3 regions of the Paenibacillus litoralis genome follow, and region 3 is predicted to be linked to each of the others. Evidence: riboswitches for the same ligand, from Rfam matches in the RefSeq annotation. Region 3 holds a riboswitch; each other region holds the start of a gene.
The links. A riboswitch is a leader RNA that binds a small molecule or an ion and turns the genes downstream of it on or off. The one in region 3 is predicted to bind cyclic di-AMP.
Positions count from the first base shown of each region.

Region 1: another riboswitch for cyclic di-AMP. It lies ahead of ACKGJP_RS35905 (C40 family peptidase); the one in region 3 lies ahead of ACKGJP_RS01040 (ubiquitin-like domain-containing protein).
Region 2: another riboswitch for cyclic di-AMP. It lies ahead of ACKGJP_RS24525 (NlpC/P60 family protein); the one in region 3 lies ahead of ACKGJP_RS01040 (ubiquitin-like domain-containing protein).

Region 1 covers NZ_CP176395.1:8,503,726-8,507,809, reverse strand. Annotated here, with positions in the region: gene ACKGJP_RS35910 (FAD-dependent oxidoreductase) at 1-899, shown strand, start outside; gene ACKGJP_RS35905 (C40 family peptidase) at 1,022-1,492, opposite strand; cyclic di-AMP (ydaO/yuaA leader) riboswitch at 1,495-1,629, opposite strand; gene ACKGJP_RS35900 (MarR family winged helix-turn-helix transcriptional regulator) at 1,850-2,302, shown strand; gene ACKGJP_RS35895 (pirin family protein) at 2,427-3,200, shown strand; gene ACKGJP_RS35890 (hypothetical protein) at 3,297-4,084, opposite strand, start outside.
Region 2 covers NZ_CP176395.1:5,768,261-5,772,344, forward strand. Annotated here, with positions in the region: gene ACKGJP_RS24520 (AAA family ATPase) at 1-937, opposite strand, end outside; cyclic di-AMP (ydaO/yuaA leader) riboswitch at 1,353-1,564, shown strand; gene ACKGJP_RS24525 (NlpC/P60 family protein) at 1,566-2,471, shown strand; gene spoVAE (stage V sporulation protein AE) at 2,561-2,926, opposite strand; gene spoVAD (stage V sporulation protein AD) at 2,929-3,948, opposite strand; gene spoVAC (stage V sporulation protein AC) at 3,950-4,084, opposite strand, start outside.
Region 3 covers NZ_CP176395.1:246,474-250,557, reverse strand. Annotated here, with positions in the region: gene rnmV (ribonuclease M5) at 1-55, opposite strand, end outside; gene ACKGJP_RS01040 (ubiquitin-like domain-containing protein) at 342-1,430, opposite strand; cyclic di-AMP (ydaO/yuaA leader) riboswitch at 1,757-1,936, opposite strand; gene ACKGJP_RS01035 (ABC transporter ATP-binding protein) at 2,239-2,982, shown strand; gene ACKGJP_RS01030 (ABC transporter permease) at 2,979-4,084, shown strand, end outside.

The sequences.
Region 1 (4,084 bases), 480 kb from region 3:
ACACGATCGAAAAGCCGCGGGACTATGCGTTCTGGCGCGATTACCAGGCCGATTTTTGGCCGGGCAAGCAGTTGGGCATGCTTGTTCCGCACTATATTACGCTGGAGCCGACGCTCTACTCGATTATGCCGCAGCAAGGCGTTCCTGATCTGTGGCGGTACCGGCGCATTATCGACAAATCGAACTTCGCTCCGGGCACTTATGCCAGCGATATTACGCTAGTTAACTGGATTATGCACGATTACTGGCTCGGCCCGGTCATCGACGTCAGTGAAGAGGAGCGGCAGCGTCACCTGGAAGGGGCGAGACAGCTAAGCCTTTCGTTCTTCTATTGGATGCAGACGGAAGCGCCCCGGCCGGACGGCAAGCTCGGTTACCCGGGCTTAAGGCTGCGCAAAGACGTAGTCGGCACGGAGGACGGGCTGGCAAAGGCGGCATACATCCGCGAATCTCGCCGGATCCGTGCCGAGTTCACGGTGCTGGAGCAGCATATTACGGCGCCTTGCCGCGGCGACCAAGGCGCGATGCCGTTCGCGGATACGATCGGCATCGGCTGCTATCGGATGGACTTGCATCCGAGCACCGGCATGCAGTCGTATATCGACAGCTCGACCTACCCGTTCCAAATTCCGCTCGGCAGCTTAATCCCGGTACGGATGAACAACCTGCTGCCGGCTTGCAAAAATATCGGGACGACCCATCTGACGAACGGATGCTACCGGCTTCATCCGGTGGAATGGAACATCGGGGAAGCAGCCGGCTATCTGGCCGTGTTCTGCATGCTTAATCAAGTAGAGCCCCGCCAGGTGCGCAACGATGCGACTTTGCTTGCCGACTTCCAGCGGCTGCTCGCCGCCGAGGGCGTCGAGCTGCACTGGCCGGTTATTCAAGCGGTATAACTGGCTAAGATCCAAATAGGGGACGGAAAAAGACCTCCCGGACATGAGTCCGGAAGGTCTTTTTCGCGACATATAAGTATGTACTCGGATAAGGCAATACTTATACTTTCGCTTGCTTTTACTTATTTCGCGTCCGTGGTCAACTGATTGTAAAGATCGTCCCACATCACGCGGCGGGCCGAAACGTACCGCTTCGCGTAATACGAATCGGACAATTTCGTTTTGATGACGCCGTCTCCGGTTGCGGAATGAGCGAAAATGCCATCCCCGAGGTAGACGCCGACATGGGAAATCCCTTTGCCGTCGGTGTTAAAGAACACCAGATCTCCTGCGCGGAGATCCTTCTTGTCGACCCAGAAGCCCTCCGTGTTTTGGGACTTCGAGCTGTGAGGCAGATCGATGTTGAACTTGGCGAACAAATAGCTGGTAAAGCCGGAGCAGTCAAAGCCCTTTTCCGACATCCCCGCATATTTGTAAGGGGTTCCAATCAATTCGTCCACTGCTTCGTTCAGCGGGGTTTCCGCAGAGACGCTGCTTGCCATGAAGCTCAGAAACATGACGATACTAACGACAAATACGACAGCTTTCTTCAAAACGAAACTCCTTCCGTTGCCTACGAGGTTAGCTGAGGGTTCGGTTGAAGGTACCCTATGATCCCTTGCTTTCGAGATCAATTCACCCAGTATTGGTTCCCCCGTTTCCCGATCAGGGAATTCGGCATCTTTCCTTTTTTTTCTTGCCGACGTTATGAATTCGCTATCCGGGATGAAAATCCTGCCGGTTTCTTAAGTTTTCTTTAAAAAAACATCATCTTTTTTAAAAATAACCGAGAATTTTGTCGAACGGCCGGATAAAGCCGAATACTCGGCAGCGTTTGACAAAATAGCAGCGTTCGATTATCTTAATGTTAAGATAATTCAATCGCGCTGGTCGATCGGAGGGAAGAAGCAATGGCACATGTCGACGAGGGGAAGGACGAATCGCTCGAGCTGTATATAGTGCTGTCCCGGGCGCACATTTGGGCGGAAGCCCATTCAACCCGTCATATTCGCAGGCACGGTCTTAATCCGACGGAATTCGGCGTGCTTGAACTGGTTTATCATAAAGGACCGCAGCCGCTTCAGCAGATCGGAGAGAAAATATTAATTTCGAGCGGAAACATCACGTATGTGGTCGATAAGCTCGTGAGAAAGAAGCTGTTGAATCGGGTTCCTTATCCGAATGACCGTCGCGTCATTTATGCGGAGCTGACGGACAATGGCCGTAAGCTCATACAAGAGCTGTTTCCGTCGCATACGGAGGCGATCCGGCAAGCGGTAAGCGGGCTAAACCCGGAAGAGAAGAAGCAAGCGGTGCGGCTGCTCAAGAAGCTGGGCAAAGCGGCACAGGAGACTTACAAGTAGCTTACTGGTGCCCGCCGCAACGTCATTATCTTAATTTTGAGATTTTTTGACTGGCAACATAAACGAGGCTTTCCTGCGGGATAAGCGGACGTATTGGACAACCTAATCAAAGGAGGAATTTAAAATGGGAGTAACGATTTACGGAACGGAGCAGCAGGGGAGAGGGCAGTTCGGCCAAAACGGAGAAATCAGCGAGCGCAAGCCGATCGCGTTCCCTCGCGAAGAGGGGGCCGTAAAGCGCGTAGGACCGCTGTTTTACTGGGCGTGGGCTAAGGCGAACGAAACGTTCGAAATCCCTCCCCATCCGCATTCGGGGTTCGAAATCGTTTCGTACGTGCTCAAAGGTACGGGGGTGCACAGCGATTCCCTCGGGAACTCGCAGCAGGTTTCCGCCGGAGGCGCGCAAGTGATGCAGGCGGGCAGCGGCGTGCATCACGCCGAGAAGCTGGAGAAGGATGCGGAGCTGTTCCAGATTTGGTTCGAGCCGAATCTCGTTGAGGCGAATAAGCTGGAGCCGACCTACCGTCAATTCGAGCACGAGCAGTTTCCGGCGCGTAATGAGGATGGCGTTAAGGTGAAAACGATCATCGGCGAAGGCGCCCCGGTCTCGCTGATTACGGCGCCGATCATGCTCGATGTGACGCTGGATCCGGGGAGCATGCACAGGTACGAGGTGCCTAAGGGCCGGGCCGTCGCACTGCTCGTCGTCGAGGGCGAAGGCGGCGTACAGGAGCAGTCGGGGCTGCGGGCCGAGCCTTTGCAATACGCAGACTTCGCGGTCTTGACCGCTGCGAATGCGGAATCTTCATTCCGCTTTGAGGCAAGCGGAAGCGCGTCGCTGCGGTTCGTGTCGATCGAAGTGCCGCTTGAGGTCAACTATTTTCTATACCGTAAATAAACCCGGCTGCATGCTGAAAAAACCTCCAAGCCCGCATTCATTCTCGGCGGTTTGGAGGTTTTATTCATTCTTTGCGCTTGCGGTCACGGGGATCGTTCAATAGTCGCTTTTCTCCACGTACAGCCGATGCTGGGAGGTGATTCCCCACAGATCGAACAGCGTCTGTACGAACCTATAAACCTGGTACAGGATGAGCGCCCATAGTCCGGCCCACATGAGCGATGCGAAGACGACGATGCTGGAGATGAGCAAAGTGATGAGAAACAATACAAGGGCTACGCCGATCATTAGGAGAAAGGAGCGGAACAGGGTGCCGAGCGACGCTCCCATCGGGCGCTCCTCGGCCCGGCCAAGCTGGAGGAAGACGAACAAAAGATGAATCAAAGCGCCGTACAGAAAGGCGGCGACTCCATACGGCAGCAGTTCCTTCAGAATCCCTTCATAGCTGCCGCCGTGCGCCACGATGCCTTTGACCTTCGGAAGGAGCAAAGCAAGAGGACCGAGCGTCAGCGCTATGCGCAGCGTATAGTAGCCGATAAACGGCAAGCCAAGCTTCTTGATCCCTTTAAAAAAACGGTAGCCGGCATTTTCTTCAGGTCGGGCGATCGAATAGTAGACGGCGGCGTTCAGCAGAGGCGTAAGCGCCATGCGGGCAATAAGCAGACCGAGCAGCAGCCAAAGGTAGGAGTGGGCGATGTCCGTTTTGAGCAGCTGAAATTGCCCCTCCGCATAGAACAGCTGAACCTGCGACTCCGAAATCGTCTTGCCCGGGTACCGGTGCAGAAGGGGCAGCACGACGGAACGGGCGAGGGAGAAGAGCGCGAAGCCCCAAGCGAACCGGTAAACAAACATCGTCAGCAGGACGAACGGCTGCCGCCACGCCT
Region 2 (4,084 bases), 3.2 Mb from region 3:
TTCTCACCTGTTGAAACACCGACTGCAGCACCGAATCAGCGGTCGCTCCTTCCATTCGCGCTTCCGCGTTCAATATCAGGCGATGGCCGAAGACATAAGGCACAAGAGCTTTCAAATCGTCGGGAATGACATACTCTCTTTCTTGAAGCATGGCATACGCCTTCGCAGCCTGCACAAGCGCAAGCGTAGCTCGCGGGCTCGCCCCGAGAAAAACGGACGGGTGCTCCCTTGTCGTCCGGGCCAGCGCTACGGCATACTGCCCTACCGCTTCATCCATATGAATCTCGCGCGCTTTTGCCTGCAGAAGCGTCACCTCGTGCGCGGTCATGACCGGCGTGAGCGAATCGAGCGGGTGGCTTTTGCTCTGCTCGATGATCATCCGGTTTTCCGTTTGTTCGTCCGGGTAGCCGAGGCTGAATTTCATCATAAACCGGTCCAGCTGAGCTTCCGGAAGCACGTAAGTGCCTTCGAAGTCGATCGGGTTCTGCGTGGCGAGCAGAAGGAACGGCGCCGGCAGCACGTAACATTCGCCGTCTACCGTGACATGTCCCTCTTCCATCGCTTCAAGCAGAGCCGATTGCGTCTTGGTCGTCGCTCTATTGATTTCATCGATAAGCAATATATTCGTTATGATCGGACCCGGCCGGAACATAAACGTTTCATTTTTGGGATGATAAATGGAAACGCCGGTAATATCCGTAGGGAGCAAATCCGGGTTGCACTGAATACGGCGGAATTGGCCGTCGATCGATTTCGCAAGCGCTTTAATCAGCACCGTCTTGCCGGTGCCGGGAACATCCTCCAGCAGAACATGGCCTCCGGCGAGAAAAGCCGTGAGCAGCAATTCGATTTCTTTGCTTTTCCCTAAAATACAAGCTTCCAAGTTCGCATTCAGCTGTTTAATAACCTGAGTCTGCTCTTTCCAAATGGCGTCCATCTTCTGCTCCTCCTCCAACCGGGCTATCGGTAAACTTCCCGTCCGAAAACGGTTACGGAAAGCACCAAAAAATGTTTTCTAAACAGCTGGGAAATCTATAAAGGATCAATAAAAATTCCCAAAAACAAGTAAATGCACTCGCTTTTTCTAGACTCTTCTTCATTCTACAAAATTTCAAATTGGAAGTATACGTGCAATCTCGATAAAAAATTTTGTAAATTCGTACATTTCTGAATATTGCAGCGCTGAAATTTCGGCGTTTGGAAATCCCACCGATCCGTTTCCATTAATTGTGCGGCTCCAACATATTGCGCGGTTGAAGTCATTTGTGATAGTCTTTCAATTGATCATGATCCTTACATAAGGAAGAAGCTTACGCTTTACAAGCGTGAAATCCTTTACGGAGGAAGTTCAACACAAAAAAAGGTCGAATCCGGCGCAGCAAAAGCGTCGGTACGGGGGACGATCCACAAGGACGCATCAACGAAGGCTGCTTTTCGGCAAACCGCGGAAGCCGGCTGTTTCGGGCATGCTCATAGGGGTGAATGGTGGCGGCCGACCCGCCTTCTAGGGAATACCTCTTCCCGAACCCGACAACTAACCTCGGAGACAACTAGGAGGAAAGGCTTTGAATTTTTGGAAAAAGAAAATCAGAAACGCAGCGCCGATCGTACGTCAACATGGAGGCTGGAAAACGGTAGCGCTTACATGCGGTATCCTTACAGCGGTCCTATTTGCCGGCGGCCAAGCGCAAGCCGCCGCAGTCGACACTAGCGCCAAGGTACAGGTTAACGACGCTTTGGTTTCGTTTCCCGAGTCTCAGCCTTTTATCGACGAATCCGGCGTGCTGCAAGTGCCGCTCCGCACCGTCATGGAAGCAATGGGCTACAAGCTGGAGTGGAGTCAAAAGAACGCGGACATCCAGGTTACGATCGGCGGCGGCGCACATACGGCCGTTATCACGACCAATGATGCGAACGCGACGATCGACGGGAAGCCTCGCACGTTCGAACACGTACCGCAATTCGTGAACGGGGCGATATACGTTCCCGTACGGTGGATCGCCGATACGTTCGGCAGCATCATGCAATGGGACAACGACAATTGGATCGCCATTTTGGGAGCGGACGGCAAGTTCCACTCGCCTGCCTGGTATAAACCAAAGCCGGATCCTGCGGCAGATCTGATCGACGTCGCGGAACAGTACATGGGTACGCCTTACGTCACGGGCGGCTCGACGCCGAACGGCTTCGATTGCTCGGGCTTCGTACAATACGTATTTGACAAATTCAACGTCGACTTGCCCCGCACATCGGCGGATATGTACGCTTCGGCGGGATACGGCGTATCCGATCCTCAGCCGGGCGACCTCGTCTTCTTTGCCGACCGCGGCAGGGTTTTTCATGTAGGTTTGTATATGGGGAACGGCCAGTATATTAACGCCTCGTCCGGCAAAACGCGCGGCGTAACGGTTACCAGCCTCTACAGCAGCTGGAGCCAGAAGTACTATGTCGGCGCCAAGCACGTGCTTTAGCCGCTTAAAAAGTCAAACGGCATCCTCCGTCCCAAGTGACGGAAGATGCCGTTTTGTCGTTTCATTCTAGCATTGTTTACAGGTATGCCTCAGCCCTTCGGCCTAAAGAACAGCGCCGCCAGGAACGAAAAGATGATCGCCGAGGAAATGCCGGCGCTCGTTACTTCGAACATGCCGGATACGACCCCGATCCAGCCGTGGAGCCGCAGCTCCATCAAGGCGCCGTGAACGAGCGAGTTGCCGAAGCTCGTAATCGGCACCGTCGCGCCCGCTCCGGCGAATTCAATAAACCGGTCGTATAAGCTTTTCCCGCCGATCTGGATGCCGTCGACGATAGCCCCGATCACGACAAGCGTGCTCATCGTATGGGCCGGCGTCAGTTTGCCGATATCCATGAGCAGCTGTCCGAATACGCATATCGCGCCGCCGATCACGAACGCCCAAAAAAATTGCATGATCATGCCGTCGCCTCCTTATTCTCGATGGCAACCGCGTGCGCGATGCATGGGATGCTTTCTCCCTGCTGGAATGAGAGCGGGGAGAGCAGAGCGCCGGTCGCAACGACCAATATTTTATTCAGCTCGCCCGAAGCCAGCTTCTTCAGCAGATGCCCGTAGGTGACGACGGCGGAGCATCCGCAGCCGCTGCCTCCCGACTGGACGCCCTGCGAGTTCACGTCATATACCATCAAGCCGCAATCCTTGTAGGTCGTTTGATGAATCGGAAAGCCGTGCTTGTCGAACAGCTCGTTCGCTATGTTGTAACCGACCGTGGCCAAATCGCCGGTTACGATCAGATCGTATTCGCTCGGTTTCGTGCCGAAATCGCGGAAATGGGCTTGAATCGTATCGACAGCGGCAGGCGCCATGGCAGCCCCCATGTTGAACGGGTCCTTAATCCCCATGTCGATTACCCTCCCGATCGTGGCCCGCGTGACAACCGGTCCGTCTCCTTTTGGGGCGACGATAGCAGCTCCCGCCCCCGTCACCGTATACTGAGCGGTCGGAGGCTTCTGCGAGCCGTATTCGGTCGGGTACCGAAACTGCTTTTCCACGGTACAGTTATGGCTGCACGTGCCGGCCATGGCATACTTGGCTGAGCCGGAATCGACGATCATGGAAGCGATGGCCAAACTTTCCATGGAGGTCGAGCAAGCCCCAAAGACCCCGAGATACGGAATCGAGAGCGTCCGCGCCGCAAAGCTGCTGCTGATGATTTGATTCAGCAAATCGCCGCCGACGTAGAACTGCACCTGCTCTTTCGTAATGCCCGATTTCTTGATCGCCAGCTGGGCCGCCTCTTCCATCAGCATTTTTTCGGCCTTTTCCCATGTTTTCTGCTCCAGCGTCAAGTCTCCGTGTACGATATCGAAGTCGTTGGCAAGGGGCCCCTCCCCCTCGTCCGGACCTACGACAGTGGCAGCCGACAAGATGACCGGCCGGTTTTTGAAGCGCCAGCTTTGATGTCCCTGCAGCATATTACTGGCCCCCCGTCCCGAAAATAAGGTGCAAAATACCGATCACAAACGCGGACACGACCCCATATACGATAACGGAGCCCGCCAGCTTGAACATATTTCCCCCCACGCCGAGCACAAGCCCTTCGCTCTTATG
Region 3 (4,084 bases):
TTCGGATGGCCGTCGTGTCGTCCTTGCCTTCTACTACAATAACCTCTTTGATCATGACAAAGCCTGTCCTTTCCTGTATGACGCTAGCCGCGTTTCGCTTTTCAATCAACGTACCACGAAAGCATCTATATGTAAAATAATGTCCCGGACATATCGGCCAACCTGCAACAAAGACAAGCCGAGCAGCGTTTAATAAGTAATCGCCGATTCACCGGCAAACCGAAGAAATCCGTAGCCCTGAAAGCCCCCGAATCGTCAAAAAGAAGAGACGCATGCACGCCTCTTCTTTCAATAAACGTATTAGATAGCCAGCAAACAGGCTTGCGATTTTTCCATCCGAACTAGTCTGTGGAAGGTTTTTTCGGCCCTATAACATAAATGGTATAGCCCCGTTTCATGCCGAACTTGTTCGCGTAATCCTCGCTGTCGAAGAAGACGTCGATCTTGTTCCCTTTGACGGCGGAACCGATATCCTCCGCGCGGCGGAAACCGAGTCCTTCGATATAGACCCACCATCCGAGCGGGATGATGCTTTTATCGACCGCAATCGTGCGCCCTTCGGTAGCTGTCGTGCCGGTATAGGTCATACCGTAATACGGGTCTTTGGACGTCTTATTGCCGTTATCCGCCGAGTAGGCCGTTAACGTGACGTTCTTAATGATTTGCTTATAGCCGAACTGTACGCCGTTCTTTGTGACATCGTCCACCGTCGGCGAAGATGCCGAAAGAGGCAGAACGACCGGAACCTTCGTACCGATAGCGACGACTTTATTTACGCTTGCCGCCTGCACGGTTTCCGCAACGACGTTCTCCTCGACAAGCGAGCCGTCCTCGTAAACCTTTTGCTTCTGTACAAGCTTGGTGCCTTCCTTGCCCTCCTGAACGGTTTCTTCCTTACCCTTCAGCAGATTGGCATCCTTCTTCGTCTCCGTTTCGAAAGCGATCGGAACCGCGTGCTCCTCGATCTCCTTCTTGACGCGGACGATTTTGATCGGCATGCTTGCCGCAACGCCCGTATCCAATTCCGGGGATATTTTATCTTCCGCCCCGAGCGATATATTGAACTCCTGCAATGCACTTCCAACCGTTTTCCCGGTTGTGTACAAAGTCTTCGTCTCTCCATCGGCCGTCACAACAATTGGTGAGGTAAAATCAATCGTAAATTTATCTCCGCTCTTGATACGCGTATCAAGAGTCGCAGACACCCGATCGTGCTCGCCAATCGAAATGGCTTGTTCATCCAGTAGGCGTTGCAGGGTCCATTGCTTTGTTTTCACAACGGTCTCTTTCCCGTCAACCACCACAGATACGCTTTTGGTAGCCGTACCGTACAACAACATGAAAAACATGAAAGTCAGTGCTATCGAGATTAATGCAATTATGCTTACCGTGCGCACATTTTCATGCTTCCAACGCAATGCGAAGGTCATGCTGGATGATCGTCTTACATGGGTGTCCTCAAGCAGCTGGGTATCGCCCACTTCATTCGGTCCTCCTTCAAAGCCCCGCCGTCAACTGTTATGCATGATTATGATCGTGACGTGACTAAGGTTTTTTTTGGGTCGTGCGTAGCCAATTTCCGTTCTTGCCTTACATCGAAACGGACGGATTTCTTCCCGCTTCACCTCCAAAATAAGGATTATTGAGTTGTCCGTGTTGGTCGAATGGGACTTTTAGGGAACGAAAAAAGCCGCAAGAAGAGGAACTCTTCTCGTGGCTCTATAAGCATAGACTTATGCTGCAGCACGACAATCGTTACCTCTCTCGTCAACGCTTACGAGGTTAGCTGACGGATTCGGACGTGAGAGTCGCCCTACACAGATATAAAGCAATCTGCGATTCACCCCTTTAACCATAACCCGCCGTCATAAAAACTTCGGCAAAGTTACTTTTGGTTCCCCCGTTCCCCATTACGGAAACTCAGCGAATTGGAAAATTGGCATCGTTATTAAGTTATTATGAAATGTATATTACGCTCTCAGGATCATCCTGTAAAGAGGGAAAAGACTATCTAAAAGAGAAGATTTCAACTAAATTTCGCTGGTTTTTATCGTTTTTTGAATATAATACACTCCACACTCGCTGTATCTCACTGACAATCACTATTTCGCATACATTCGATACAAATTGTGACAAAAGCACCAAAGAGGTATAATAAATACGGGCAAAAACATACTAGTAATTTCCACATCGGGCGGGTGTACGAGCATCCGGACTGGAAGAAAACGGGGTGGCAAAATGGAAACCATTTTACGGCTGAATGACGTGTTCGGGGGGTATTTCGCACGCAAGCCGGTGCTGCGCAATATTACGTTTACCGTCGGCAAGGGCGAGATGATCGGGCTTATCGGACTGAACGGGGCGGGCAAAAGCACGACAATCAAGCATATACTCGGTTTGCTAAAGCCTCAGCAAGGCAGCATCACCATAGCGGGCAGAACGCTGGACGAAAATCCGGAGGCGTACCGCTCGTCGTTCGCTTATGTGCCGGAAAGTCCAGAGCTGTATGAGGAGCTGACCGTCCGCGATCATATGAGGATGACAGCGATGGCTTACGGCATCGCGAGCGACGTATTTGACCGGCGAAGCGAAGAGCTGTTGAAGCTATTTCGGATGGAAGCGAAGGCTGACACTTTACCTCGTTTTTTGTCTAAAGGAATGCGCCAAAAAGCGATGATCATGTGCGCGTTTCTTGTCGAGCCGGCCTTGTACGTAATTGACGAACCGTTCCTCGGGCTGGATCCGCTGGGGATCCGATCGCTGCTGGAGCTGATGGTGGAGGAAAAACGGAAAGGCGCGAGCTTTTTGATCAGCTCTCATATTTTGTCGACGATCGAATCGTATTGTGACGGCTTTGTCGTGCTTCATCACGGAGATATTGTCGCATCCGGAACACTCTTGGACATGAACCGGAAGGCGGGACTGGAACAGGCGTCGCTGGACGATTTATTTTACGCCCTTGTGCAAGGGGAACAACCATGATGCCGAACGAGAGAAAAAGCGGGAAAATAACCACTGACGCACGGGTCAAAGCAGGCGGGAACGACCCGCAAATTCGTGCACTTTGGCGCAAGCGGTGTGCAGACTTTTGGCGGGAAATGAATATTTATTTGCGCGATGTTGTAAGAAGCGGTTTTCCCGGCTTCGTTCTTCTGTTTGCCATTGTCGCTTCGATCGGGTATGGACAAATCTTGAAGGGAATTACGTCGGATTTCCCCCAGGCTTGGATCACGGTGCCGGTTTTGACGGTTGCATTAGCGTCCGGTCGTCCGAGAACATTCCTGAAAGATGCGGATACGATGTTTCTGCTTCCTGCAGAGTACCGGACAAGCGGTTATTTTCAAGCGGGCTTCCGCTATAGCCTGTTCATCAATGCGGGGCTGGCAATGGCTGCGACGATCGTCGTTTGGCCGCTTTACGCTCATGTGAAAGGCTCTGAAGCCGTACCTTTCGGGTGGCTTGCAATCATGATTCTTCTATTAAAATGGAGCAACCTTCTGGCATCGTGGCATGAAAGCAGAATGACCGCCAAACCGGCGCGTATTGTGTATACTTCCGTTCGCTGGGGGCTTAACGGCATCGTCATGGCCGCCCTGTTCCATTACGGCATGCTGCCGGGTGCGATTGCAGCTTTGCTCGCCGTTATCGTAACGGGCGGGATTATAGCCGCCGCTCCCAAGCACCGGATTGCTTGGTCATATCTGATCGAGCTGGAAAAGCGCCAGCTGGCCCGTCATTACCGGTTTTACAGCTGGTTCACGGATGTGCCGCATCTGCCCGCGCAAGCCAAAAACCGCACTTGGCTCATGAAGCCGCTCACGCGGATCGTGCCAATGAAACAGCAACATACGTATCTGTTTCTGTTCACCGCCACCTTCGTCCGCGGGGAGTTGTTCGGCATCGTCGGCCGGCTGAGCGCCGTAGCGGCGCTCATCGTGGCGGCGATGCCCGGAACGGGCGCGAAGGCGGTTGCCTTCGGGATCGCGCTCGCGATTACCGGGGTTCAGCTTACCGCACTTGCGGAATACCACCGCCATGTGTTCTGGCTGAAGCTGTACCCCGCCAGCGAAGCGCAGCGCATCCC